DNA from 4 places in the Neobacillus sp. GCM10027624 genome. Region 1 is predicted to be linked to each of the others. Evidence: riboswitches for the same ligand, from Rfam matches in the RefSeq annotation. Region 1 holds a riboswitch; each other region holds the start of a gene.
The links. Region 1 has a riboswitch for S-adenosylmethionine ahead of ACFQZ9_RS20930 (YezD family protein). Riboswitches for the same ligand answer to the same signal wherever they lie in the genome.
Positions count from the first base shown of each region.

Region 2: it holds a riboswitch for S-adenosylmethionine, as region 1 does, so the genes downstream of both, ACFQZ9_RS22295 (sugar ABC transporter substrate-binding protein) here and ACFQZ9_RS20930 (YezD family protein) in region 1, are expected to answer to the same signal.
Region 3: it holds a riboswitch for S-adenosylmethionine, as region 1 does, so the genes downstream of both, ACFQZ9_RS30270 (methionine biosynthesis PLP-dependent protein) here and ACFQZ9_RS20930 (YezD family protein) in region 1, are expected to answer to the same signal.
Region 4: it holds a riboswitch for S-adenosylmethionine, as region 1 does, so the genes downstream of both, ACFQZ9_RS24285 (BMP family protein) here and ACFQZ9_RS20930 (YezD family protein) in region 1, are expected to answer to the same signal.

Region 1 covers NZ_JBHTHD010000012.1:19,512-22,738, forward strand. The annotation lists gene cysI (assimilatory sulfite reductase (NADPH) hemoprotein subunit) at 1-1,263, shown strand, start outside; SAM riboswitch class I at 1,388-1,490, shown strand; gene ACFQZ9_RS20930 (YezD family protein) at 1,580-1,711, shown strand; gene ACFQZ9_RS20935 (phosphoadenylyl-sulfate reductase) at 1,825-2,541, shown strand; gene cysP (inorganic phosphate transporter) at 2,578-3,227, shown strand, end outside.
Region 2 covers NZ_JBHTHD010000013.1:259,202-262,428, reverse strand. The annotation lists gene ACFQZ9_RS22300 (sugar ABC transporter ATP-binding protein) at 1-31, opposite strand, end outside; gene ACFQZ9_RS22295 (sugar ABC transporter substrate-binding protein) at 121-1,236, opposite strand; SAM riboswitch class I at 1,360-1,468, opposite strand; gene ACFQZ9_RS22290 (MFS transporter) at 1,704-2,879, shown strand; gene yfkAB (radical SAM/CxCxxxxC motif protein YfkAB) at 2,914-3,227, opposite strand, start outside.
Region 3 covers NZ_JBHTHD010000033.1:142,998-146,224, forward strand. The annotation lists gene ACFQZ9_RS30265 (asparagine synthase-related protein) at 1-1,126, opposite strand, end outside; SAM riboswitch class I at 1,515-1,633, shown strand; gene ACFQZ9_RS30270 (methionine biosynthesis PLP-dependent protein) at 1,718-2,839, shown strand; gene metC (cystathionine beta-lyase) at 2,829-3,227, shown strand, end outside.
Region 4 covers NZ_JBHTHD010000014.1:84,413-87,639, forward strand. The annotation lists gene ACFQZ9_RS24275 (S1C family serine protease) at 1-267, shown strand, start outside; gene ACFQZ9_RS24280 (hypothetical protein) at 323-736, shown strand; SAM riboswitch class I at 879-987, shown strand; gene ACFQZ9_RS24285 (BMP family protein) at 1,113-2,126, shown strand; gene ACFQZ9_RS24290 (ABC transporter ATP-binding protein) at 2,219-3,227, shown strand, end outside.

The sequences.
Region 1 (3,227 bases):
TGTAATCCGAATCCGTATCAATCCGAGATTCATGCGGAAGTGTATGAATGGGCTAAATATTTGAGTGATTATTTATTGCCGCGTACACGGGCTTATCATGAAATCTGGCTCGATGAAGAAAGAGTGGCCGGTACGCCGGAAGTGGAAGAAGAGGTTGAACCATTATATGGACTAACATATTTGCCTCGTAAGTTTAAAATCGGAATTGCCGTTCCACCTTCAAATGATATTGACGTCTTTTCGCAAGACCTAGGATTAATTGCGGTTGTTGAGGACGGAAAACTAGCTGGTTTTAACGTGGCAATCGGTGGTGGTATGGGCAGTACTCATGGTGACAAAGCGACCTATCCACAGGTAGCAAAAGTGATTGGTTTCGTGACACCGGATAAAATTGTCGAGCTAGCGGAAAAAACAATTACGATTCAGCGCGATTACGGTAACCGTTCTATCCGAAAAAATGCCCGCTTTAAATACACAGTGGACCGCCTTGGTTTAGAAACGGTTAAGGAAGAATTGGAAAACCGCCTTGGCTGGAAGCTGGATGAAGCAAAACACTACCATTTTGATCATAATGGCGACCGTTATGGATGGGTAGAAGGTGTTGGCGGCAATTGGCATTTCACCCTGTTTGTCCAAAATGGCCGGGTGGCAGACTTCCCTAATTACAAGTTAAAAACTGGCTTACAAGAAATCGCCAAAGTTCATACTGGAGATTTCCGTTTGACACCAAATCAAAACTTAGTGATTGCCAATGTATCCAGCCAGAATAAGAAAAAGATTTCCGAACTAATGGATCAATACGGATTAACTGATGGCCATAATCAATCAGCGCTTCGCCGTAACTCCATGGCATGTGTGGCTCTGCCAACCTGCGGCTTGGCAATGGCGGAAAGTGAGCGCTACTTACCGGGACTAATTGATAAAATCGAAGAGATTGTTGATGAAAACGGCCTTCGCGACGAAGAAATTACGCTTCGAATGACCGGCTGTCCGAATGGATGTGCCAGACCGGCACTTGCTGAAATAGCCTTAATCGGAAAAGCCGTCGGGAAATATAATTTGTATCTTGGTGCTGCTTTTGATGGAAGCCGTCTAAACAAAATGTACCGTGAAAACATTGGCGAAGCGGAAATTCTGAGCGAGCTTCGTATGCTTCTTTCCCGTTATGCGAAAGAGCGCCATGATGGGGAGCATTTTGGTGACTTTGTCATTCGTGCGGAAATTATCAAAGCGACAACGGACGGGACGAATTTCCACGATTGATTGAAACAGAATCAATTAAAATCGTAATCTTAAAAATTGCGAAACAGAATTTTAAGAATTTTTTAAACGGATTATTGACAAATCCTATAGGTATGGTAGGATATAAAATATAAATTAAATAAATCGCTTATCTAGAGCGGCTGAGGGACTGGCCCGTTGAAGCCCGGCAACCTACAAAAGAAAGGTGCCAATTCCTGCAAAATGGAATCCATTTTGAAAGATAAGGTGTTACACAGAAGTATGAACGCCTTTTCCAAATGGGGAGGGCGTTTTTTGAAAGGCGGCGAATCAGCTGAAACCATCTGAGTGGGAAGAAATTACTTCACATCTTGAGAAAATGCTTGAAACATTGAATTTCGGATCAATCACACTTGTTGTCCAGGATGGAAAAGTAGTGCAAATAGAGAAAAACGAAAAGGTTCGTCTACAAACCAATAAGAAACGCTGACTAGAAAAACTAGAGGCAGTCTTCACTTTAACCGGTGGCAGACTGCCTTTTTTAAAAAGAAAAAGGCGGAGCTAAGTGAAAAATTGTTTTTTAAAGGAAGGAGTTTTCCCAAGATGACAAAAGCTGTGACCTATGAAAACTGGAATCAGATCTCAGGCAACTTTCAAACAGAGGATGAAACAAAAGGGGCCCGTGCTGTCTTAGAGTGGGCTTACCAAAATTATTCCGAAGACAAAATCGTCTATGCCTCAAGCTTCGGTGCAGAAGCAATTGTATTAATTGACCTGATTCAGCAGGTAAAACCGGATGCCCATATTGTTTTTTTAGATACAGGCCTGCATTTTCCGGAAACCTATGATGTCATTGATAAAATTGAAGCCCGCTTTCCTTCTCTAAGAATAGAGCGGAAGCAGCCAGCCTTGAATCTAGATGAACAAAGAGAGCAGTATGGGTCGGCGCTATGGAAGAAAGACCCGAATCTTTGCTGCCAAATTAGAAAAGTGATTCCGTTAAGAGAGACCTTAACGACGAAAGAAGCTTGGATCTCGGGACTTCGCCGGGAACAATCTCCAACGCGCAAGGATACACAATTCCTTAATAAGGATGAAAAATTTGAAAATATTAAAATCTGCCCGCTCATTCACTGGACGTGGGATGAGGTTTGGGCGTACATCCGTGAAAAAGATCTTCCGTATAATCAATTGCATGATCAAAACTATCCAAGTATTGGATGTTTCCCTTGTACACAACCGGTTGCGGCAGATGGAGATTCCCGTGCAGGGAGATGGTCCGGAAGTGGGAAAACTGAGTGTGGTTTGCACACAAAGTAAGTTGAACTTTAATCCGGGAGAAGGGAGGTCATCCTGATGCTTACAATCATTGCCATTACCATCGGTTTATTTTTTGCAGTAAATATTGGAGCTAGCGGTGCAGCTGCCTCAATGGGAATTTCATACGGGGCAGGAGTAGTAAAAAAGCGGGTCGCACTATTTCTTTGCGCCATTGCCGTTTTTTTCGGTGCATGGCTAGGCGGCGGTGAAGTAGTAAAAACAATTGGCGGTGGAATTGTTCCTAGCAGCACTTTTACTGTTGCGATTGCGTTAATTGTTTTAGCATCAGCGGCGTTATCACTGTTTTTAGCCAATATATTTGGCATACCGCTTTCGACCAGTGAAGTTGCAGTTGGGGCAGTGGTTGGAGCCGGGGTGGTTTACCAATCCGTATTTGTCGGCAAGTTCATCTGGATTGCGATGTTCTGGCTGCTTACACCGTTTGCTGCCTTTGTGATTGCCATTCTCGCGGCAACCATTTTAAAAATAAAGTTTATCAAACGATTGATTGAAAAGCCGAAAGCAGGACCGTTTTTAGCGATTCTAGTTGTCTTTATGGGATTGTTTGAAGCTTTTTCAGCTGGAATGAACAATGTGGCGAATGCGGTAGGCCCGCTCGTAGCTGCAAAATTGATGTCCACTGGTGATGCCATTCTTTGGGGCGGCTTAGCTGTAGCGTTAGGAGC
Region 2 (3,227 bases), on a different contig from region 1:
CCCCAGGGAACTCAATTGATATGTTGCTCATTTCTAATGTTGTCTTTTCCAACGTGTTATCCCCCTTTCAAGAAAACACTCTCTTCATCAACTGAAAAAGAGAGTGTAACCAGAACTGCTTTATTTCTTATAATGATCTTTTAGAGTCTTCATCCAATCCTCTTCAAATGCAGTAGATTGACCCCATCCCGGTATTATATCTGCTAGATTGACCATATTAACCGGCTGTTTAGACTTTTGCAAATCACTTTGAGATACAAGCGACGCTTCAAGGTCATATGATTTTGGAGTTTCTTCTTTTGCTAGTTTCTTTGCTAGTATTCTCATATCAACGGCACCAATCAATTTAGGATCAACGGCAGCCGTAGACTTCCAAGCACTACCTTGGCGCTGAATTTCTTGTAAATCGGAATTGGAAACATCAATTCCATAGATTTTTACTTCTTCACGGCCTGCTTCTTTCAAGGCACGTGCGGCACCGATTGCGAATGCATCCCATGTAGCAAAAATCGCATCTAATTTGCCTTTTGGATATTTATTAAGCATCGCGGCAACTGCATTTTGCGTTTGGACACTTGTATCAGCAGCGGCTACTCCAAAGCGGTCAACCTCTTTGATACCAGGATTTTTCTTAAGAACATCTTGATAAATCTTATTTCTTCTTACCATTGCCGGGAATCCGTCTACCCAAAGATATGCAATATTAGCTTTTCCGTTTGTATCTTTTACTAATTGATTAAGGGTTAATTGCGCTAGCTTTTCATCATCTTGAGAAGTTAACGTGACACCATCCACATCCGCTAGTTTTGGATTTGAGTCGAAGGTAACAACGCTTTTCCCTTTTTCAACAATCTTCTTCACATCATTGACGGTTGCATCATCATCTCCATGCGAAATAATGTAACCATCATAGTTTTGATCCAATGCTTGGTTAATCGCATCATGGAATTTTGCAGTATCTCCATTAGCCGTAAATACATCGACTTGGAAGCCAAGTGCTTCCCCTTCTTGCTTGGCACCAGCTAAAAATTGTGCTGTATGATCGTCTCCACCGATTTTACGGATGACCTTAATTTTAAAATGATTTCCCTTGGCATATGCAGCTGGTACGCCTTTTAATGAAACATTTTTGTCTCCGCTTGCTTGTTTTGTTGTACCCCCGGAAGCACAGCCTGTTAAAAGCAGTGTAGCGGCTAGTGCTGAAACGAGTGTACTTTTTAATAGATTTTCCCCCATCTTTCATGCTCCCCCTTTTTTCTATTGCTGTCCTATACCAAGTTGGAGGGTCCCTTTTTCTGAAAAATAAAAAACCTCTCTGAAAAGAGAGGTTTAAAATCACTAGTAAAAGGGATTTCTCCTCTCTTATCTCTCAAAACAACTAATTGTTTTGCAGGATTTAGCACCAATTCCGATTAGGAACGGTTGCTGGGCATCATAGGGCCAGTCCCTCTGCCACTCTTGATAAGAGAACGCAATATTATATGAATCTAGTTTTTATAATAAACTTATTTTAACTCCTATTATCAAATTGTCAATAGTGTTTTGAATATTTTTAATAGAATAACTTTAACTATTTCTAATGAAACTTTAATTGTAATAAAATTAAATTCGGCACTATAATATTTAGATAAACGAAATATTTTTAGAAAGAAGTGCTAATTATCGTGTATCAACAGGAAAGTGCAAAGCGAAACCTAAGGATCATGTGGTTTGCCAACTTTTTTGTTGGCGGCAGCATGACGATGGTGCTGCCTTTTATTTCACTATATATTGAGTCGATGGGGAACTTTTCAGAAAAATATGTTCAGCACTGGGCTGGATTAACGTTCGGTATCACCTTTGTGTCCGCTTTTATCTTCTCACCTATTTGGGGAAAAGTTGGCGACCGGTTTGGCAGAAAAAAAATTCTCATTTATTCCGGAGTAGGAATGGGAACCTCCATTTTACTAATGGGGTTTGCCCACACTGTTTTTCAATTATTTATGCTCCGCTTCTTTATGGGGTTTTTCTCTGGTTTTATTTCCATGTCTCAGGCATACATTTCTACTCAGACACCGAAAAATATTGCTGGAAGAGTATTGGGGACACTTCAGACAGGCAGTATTACCGGTTCCTTATTGGGTCCTATGCTTGGGGGTGTTTTAGCGGATTCACTCGGCTATGCAACCTCTTTTAAATGGACATCTATTTCCATTTTCATTTCAGCCTTTTTGGTTATATTCACCAAAGAGTTCCGCATTGAAGCCAACAAAAGCACGAAATCTCATTACTCAAGTAAAGAGGTTTTAATGCATATCATAAAAAACCCTGTTTTTTTAACGGTTATTTTACTTTCATCTCTTGAACAGATTGCTCATTTTAGTGTTCAGCCGATTCTTTCTTTATTTGTCAGTGACCTGCACGGAAAAACAAATGTGGCATTTTATTCTGGAATTGCTTTCTCCGCAGCTGGCCTGGGAAACTTGATGATGACGAAACGATGGGGGAAAATCTCGGACAAGTACGGCTATACGAAAATCTTAATTACCCTACTCTTGGCGGCGGGACTAATCTATTTACCAGGGGCCGCTGTCACACAGTTTTGGCAGCTGGTTATCATCCGTTTTGTTCTTGGCGTTTTAATCGGCGGCGTGGTTCCAACTCGAATTGCTTATATCCGGCAGGAAGCACCGATTGCAATGCAAGGAGAGGTGCTTGGTTATAATACAAGTTTTCGTTTTTTCGGAAATATTATCGGACCGATGCTCGGTGGTTTTATTTCCGGAACTTTTGGATATTCCGCCGTATTTATCAGTACAAGCGCCTTACTTATTATTAGTGGGTTGATTTTATTTGCTGCTGTCCACTATCAGCCAAAGCTTTTAAAGCATACAGCATAGGCCGCATGTGAAAACATACGGCCTTTTCTAATCGCTATTTTGCTATTTTCGCTTCTAAACTAGTAAAATCAATCTCTTTATAATAACTGTTCTTCACTAAAATATTCGGACCAAGACAAGAAACCGCCGGACAGTGACAATTCAATTCATTTGCGATACTTGAAGTTTGCCAAGCTTGATAGGCATCCTCAAGCCTTGTCGTTTGAATATTTCCAAGCGCCGGGGTATCGCCAAAATCCGTGACAATAATATCACCGTTGAAAATGTTTACATTTAAACGTGAACGGCCGTCAGGATCATTTCTCACGGTAACATTTTTGCTTTCGTATAGTCGTCGCAAAAGATTCA
Region 3 (3,227 bases), on a different contig from region 1:
CACCTTTTTCATGCGCCTTCTCAAATATCCCCCTTAACCAGAAGGAGTTCTCTGCAAATTTGTATGGCATTTCCATCACTTCAAGGTATTCATCGATTTCTGTATAAGAGCTTCTCCCCTCAAAATCATAATAATGATCTGAGATTCCTCCTACATATTCAACCGTTTTCTTTATAAACGGCCGTTCATCCGGCATTAATTGCTTATGTGTGAAATCGACAAAATCCTTTGGAGGGATATAACTAAAGGTATGTAATGTCTTATTTTCCTTTTGCAATTCTTTTGCAGCAAACCCTACAATTGCTCCAGAATCCAGTCCACCACTTAATTGAGACCCAATTTCACGAAACGTTCGTAACCTGCAGTTAACTGCTTTTTGAAAGACCTCTTGAAATGCCTCTACATATTCTTCATCTGACTTTAATTTTAATTTTTCCTTTGGGGTAAATGTTCCATATCTAATTAGATTAATTGCTCCTTCTACAATTGATACTGTGTGAAATGGAGGTATTTGTTCTATATTTTTAAAAGGAGTCATATGAGCATCGACCGTATCAAACATTCCAGCAATGGCTAAAAATTCGGCAAAATAATTTTCATTTAACTTTTTCTCAATATAGGGCAAAGACATTAAAGGTTCGATCGTTGTGCAGAAGGTGAAACGTGAATGATTCCTAAAATAGTAAAGTGTCCTATATCCCGAAGGGTCCCTAGCCCCAAATATTTTTTGTTCCCTCTCATCCCAAAGAACAAAAGCAAAATCCCCAACCAAATACTTCGGTGAATCCTCTCCCCACTTATCATAAGAAAGCAGAATAAGTTCACTATCAGTTATGGCTTTTTGTTTTGATTTTTTGATCTGCAGTTTTTCAAATAATTCTTCCCGGTTATCGATAATCGCATCAGCCGTAATCGCCAGCTTTCTTTCCTCATCATAATATGGAAGCTTCTCGCCAATCGATTCCGGTGTAATCCACTGTGCATGGCAGCCAAGAAAGACTTTGTCACTATGCCAGATTTGAACATCATCGGCTGGATATTTTTCTAATTCTTTCATCATTCTCCTGCCATGTTCAAGATTAATAGGTTCATCGTTAAAGTGAAAAATACCAGCAATAGCACTCATCATTTCCTCCTGCCAAACCTTAAATTAAAAATTTTATTTATATTCCTCAATATCGAAAACTCCGATATAATATATTCTCTAAATCGAACACCTAGAACATAGGAATCCATTGGGGTCTATATAACTAACACCCCCAAGTTTATTATTGTCAAAAACCATTCACATAGCGGATTAGACTATTTACTAGGCTAAATTATGTATTTCTTCAAGTTCTTTATTAAGAACAAATTTGTATCTTAAAATTACCATCTCTTATGTTTAGTGTCAACTACTTTCAAAAAATATTTTTAGAAAATTTAGTAGTTAAGGCCTACGAAACTTTTTAAAAAACAAATTGACACCATCAACAATTTGTAGTAAATTTTATAAATAATCCAAATAATTTAATTTCTTATCAAGAGAGGTAGAGGGAATGGCCCTAAGACACCTCAGCAACCTTCAATGGCTTCGTTCATTGAAAAGGTGCTAAGTCCTGCAAATTACCATTAATAATTTGCGAGATAAGAAGAATGACATATGTGAGCGTCTGACAAAGGTCTTCTTCTTAAAGAAGACCTTTTTTATTTTATTTAAAAAATTGGAGTGGTCATCATGTACAAAATTGAAACGAAACTTGCTCAAATTGGAAACCGCAGCGAAACCGTAACAGGAACCGTTAATCCACCGGTATATTTCTCTACCGCCTTCCGTCACGAAGGAATCGGCCAATCGACCGGATTTGACTATATCCGTACCGGAAACCCAACACGCCAGCTGCTTGAAAAAACAATTGCCGATTTAGAAGGCGGCGATCAAGGCTATGCCTGCAGCTCCGGAATGGCTGCCATCTTGACAATTCTTTCTTTATTCCAATCCGGTGACGAATGGATAGTCAGCGAAGACCTTTATGGCGGGACCTATCGCATATTGGAACAAGGTTATAAGAAATGGGGCTTAACTGCTCAATATGTAAATACCTGTTGTCCGAGTGAGATTGAAAGTAAGATTACCCCTAAAACAAAGGCCATCTTCCTTGAAACTCCGACAAACCCTCTTATGCAACAATCAGATATCGCCGCTGTTTCTGAAATTGCCAAGAAACACGGGATTTTGCTGATTGTCGATAATACATTTTACACCCCTCTCTTACAGCAGCCGATCCTGCTTGGGGCAGATATTGTGATTCACAGTGCGACCAAATATCTAGGCGGTCATAACGATGTGCTCGCAGGACTCGTTGTTGCAAAAGGACAAGAATTATGTGAAGCCCTTGCCTTCCATCACAATGGTGCCGGTGCCGTGTTGAGTCCATTTGATTCCTGGCTGTTAATGCGGGGAATGAAAACATTATCGCTCAGAATGAAGCAGCACGAGAAAAATGCGAAGCAACTTGTGGAATATCTCTCCAACCATGAAGATGTCAAGGATGTCCTTTACCCTGGGAAAGGTGGAATGCTTTCTTTCCGAGTAAAAGAAGAATCATGGGTGAATCCATTCTTACAAGGACTATCTTTGATTACCTTTGCAGAAAGCCTTGGCGGTACGGAAAGCTTCATTACTTATCCAGCAACACAAACACATGCAGATATTCCTGAGGAAGTTCGTTTTGCCGCAGGTGTCGATAACTGTTTACTTCGTTTCTCGGTTGGAACTGAAGATGCGGAAGATTTAATTAATGATTTAGAAAAGGCCTTTGCCAATATTCATGAAGGAGTGATCATCAATGGAAAATAAAGACATTTGTTTTGAAACCCTGCTTTTGCATAATCGTCATAAAATTGACCCGGCTACCGGTGCGGTAAGTGTACCTATTCAGCATGCTTCTACTTTTCACCAATATGATATCGACCAATTCGGGAAGTATGACTACAGCCGCAGTTTAAATCCAACTCGTGAAGCACTCGAAGATGTTATTGCTGAATTAGAAGGCGGAGTAAAAGGATTTGCTTTTTCCTCCGGTATGGCTGCGATTTCCACAGCTTTCCTTCTCCTTTCTGCCGGAGACCATATTGTCATCACAGAGGACGTATACGGTGGAACATTTCGGATGGTGACACAGGTCCTTACACGTTACAGAATTGAACATACCTTCGTTGATATGACGAACCTGAATGAGGTAAAG
Region 4 (3,227 bases), on a different contig from region 1:
GATCAAATTCCGCAAATCTATTGGCAAAATCTGCCTAGCAGTGTCCAAAAGGGCGTAATGATTACGCAAGTGGATCCGCATTCTGCTGCTTCAAGTTCTGGGCTGGAAGTGAAGGATGTCATTGTTTCCATGAATGGTGCGAAAATTGGCTCCTCTTCCGAATTACGTAAATATTTATATACGAAAGTGAATGTAGGAGATACCGTTAAGTTTGGGGTATACCGCAATGGCAAGCTAAAAACGATCGATGTAAAGCTATCTAAATAAGCTTTCATGTTTTGATGCAAAATAAGACCTAAAGAATCAAGTCAGAGGTGATGAGATGAATCGGGTCGGAAAATATGCGAGCGGAAAGAATGTAGAGGATACCGAGCTGTTAAAAATGGTTCTTGATCTTCCAGAGAAAGATAAAATGCTGATGTGGTCTGAGGGATATATCGACATTGTCATTGAAAAATTACCAGAATATGGGCGGGATATTTTGGTGAATCGCAAGAAGAAATGGGAAGACACCAAGGCTTATTATCAGGACCAGCTAGGCGACATTCTTTCAAAGGAAGAGGTAAAGTTGAAAATGAAGAGCGAACGCAAAGAGTTCGCTCTTTTTGTCATGCAGCAGTATAAGGAATTTCAATCCTTACTGTTTTTATGCTATGACGGGAATTTAAAAGATGTTGATTTAAGGAAATTTGTTTTTCGCAGGCGATATGGTTCAAAAAAATCATATTTAAGATAGTCTGCCAGCGATAATTTAAAAGATTTAAAATTTTTTTAAAAGTATATTTACTTTTTCGGTTTAAAGTTGTAAACTTTAAAATAATTCAGACATAAACACTATTGATATAGTAAAAATAAGTTATTTTTAAAAAATAAATAATTCCTTATCACGAGTGGTGGAGGGACAGGCCCTATGAAACCCGGCAACCGCTGTTTTATTAAAACAGAAGGTGCTAAATCCTGCAGAGTGCTTACTCTGAAAGATAAGGGAGAGTCGAGGTGAAAAAGCGCTCTTCCTTATGGGAAGGGCGCTTTTTTGTTCTACATAATCATGGTTTTGCTTTTTCCTAAAAAAGGAAGAAATTATATTATAAAAATAAATGAGGGGGTTCATCATGAAGAAACTAGCATTAATTGTTACGATTTTTGCCTTTTTGTTAGCAGGCTGCTCAGGGGCAAATTCTTCTTCTTCAAAAAGCAAGGAGAAGGGTTCAGAAAAGAAGCGTGTTGCGTTAATTTTACCAGAAAAAATTGGGGTTAACCCTTTCTTCCAACAAATGGATGAAGGCGCTAAAAAGGCTGGAAAAGAATTTAACATCGATGTAAAAACCATTGAGTCAACTGACCAAGCAGCGATTGAACAAAATCTTCGTACAGCTGTAGCGGAAAATTACGATTTGATCATTACTTCATCCTTTGAATCAGAAGATGCTTTAAAGAAAGTGGCAACTGAAAATCCAAAAAAACAATTTGCGATCATTGATACAACCGTTGATTTACCAAACGTTCGCAGTGTAACCTTCCGTGAACAAGAAGCAGCCTATCTTTTAGGAGCAGCTGCAGGTCTTGCGACTAAAACGAATAAAGTCGGGATGGTTGTCGCAATCGATGCACCGTTGATGAAGAAATGGACAGGCGGCTTCCAAGAAGGATTGAAAGCAACAAATCCCAAAGCGCAATTTCTTGTAAACTATGTTGGCAGCTTTACAGACCCAGCAAAGGCAAAAGAACTTGCCCTGCTTCAAGCCTCTAAGGGTGCAGATTTTGTTGCAGGTGCTTCAGCCGTTGGTGATTTAGGCGTATTTGAAGCAGCAAAAGAAAAAGGATTCTTTACTTCCGGACAAGACGTTGACCGTACCGAAGTGGATCCAAAGCATGTTGTTCTTTCTCAATTAAAGGGAACAGATGCGGCCGCCTATGAAACCATTAAAGATTTTGCAAAAGGAACCTATAAAGCAGGAGTGGTTTCATATGGCTTGAAAGAAGATGGAGTCGGGCTAACGTATGTAACAAAAGAAAGCAAGAGTCCGCTAAATCCATTTGTTGGACAAGCGAATATCGATAAGGTAAAAGCCATTAAAGATGACATCATTTCCGGTAAGGTAACGGTAACAGACCCGTTAAAATAATCGCTTAATGCTAAATAGGGAAGCTATCTAAAGATTTTTAGAAGATAGCTTCCCTTTCACCATGAAAAACAGGTTTGAAAGGAGAAAAAAGGATGCCTCGATTGGAAATGAAAAACATGACAAAGCGTTACGGGAATTTTGAGGCAAACTCTGATGTATCGTTTACCTTAAATCCCGGGGAAGTCCATGCCATCGTTGGGGAAAACGGGGCAGGAAAAACGACACTTATGCGCATGTTATATGGATTAGAACAGCCGAGTGCCGGCTCCATTTTGCTTGATGGCAAGGTCGTTCACTTTAAAAGTCCATTAGATGCTCTAAGTCATGGCATTGGCATGGTTCATCAGCATTTTATGTTAATTCCAAATTTAACGGTGACAGAAAATATTGTCATTGGCCGCGAACCGAAGAAGGCGGGATTTTTTAATCGTAAGAAAGCGGCTGAAATGGTTTCGGAGGTTTCAAACAACTTTGGAATTCCTGTTAGACCAACCGTTAAGGTGTCGGAGTGTTCTGTCGGGGAACAGCAGCGCATAGAAATTGTCAAAGTCCTTTACCAGGGGGCCGACATCATCATTTTGGACGAGCCGACAGCGGTGTTAACTCCTTTAGAGGTAAAAGAATTGCTGAAGACGATTCGATTTTTAGCTGAAAAGGGAAAGAGTATCATCCTCATTACGCACAAGCTGCATGAAGTAATGGAAGTGGCAGATCGAGTAACGGTATTAAGAGGAGGAAAGGTGACAGGAACGTTTCAAATCGCGGATACGAATGCAGATGAATTAGCGAAAAGGATGGTTGGCCGGGATCTCGTTCAATTAAAGGATCGGAAACAAACAGTTGGAAATGAGTTTCTTAAGGTGCAAGGAATATTGGTCCAAGGGAAATCTGAAAAACCTTTACTAGATGGTATTACCTTTTCTGTTTCTGAGGGTGAGATTGTCGGAATTGCCGGTGTTTCAGGTAATGGTCAATCCGAATTGCTTCAGGCGATATCGGGACTGATCGAGGTGGATCAAGGCAGGATTGAACTAGGGGGAACGGAGATTACTCGTTCGTCCGTTAAGTATAGAAGAGAAGCGGGTTTAGCCCATATTCCGG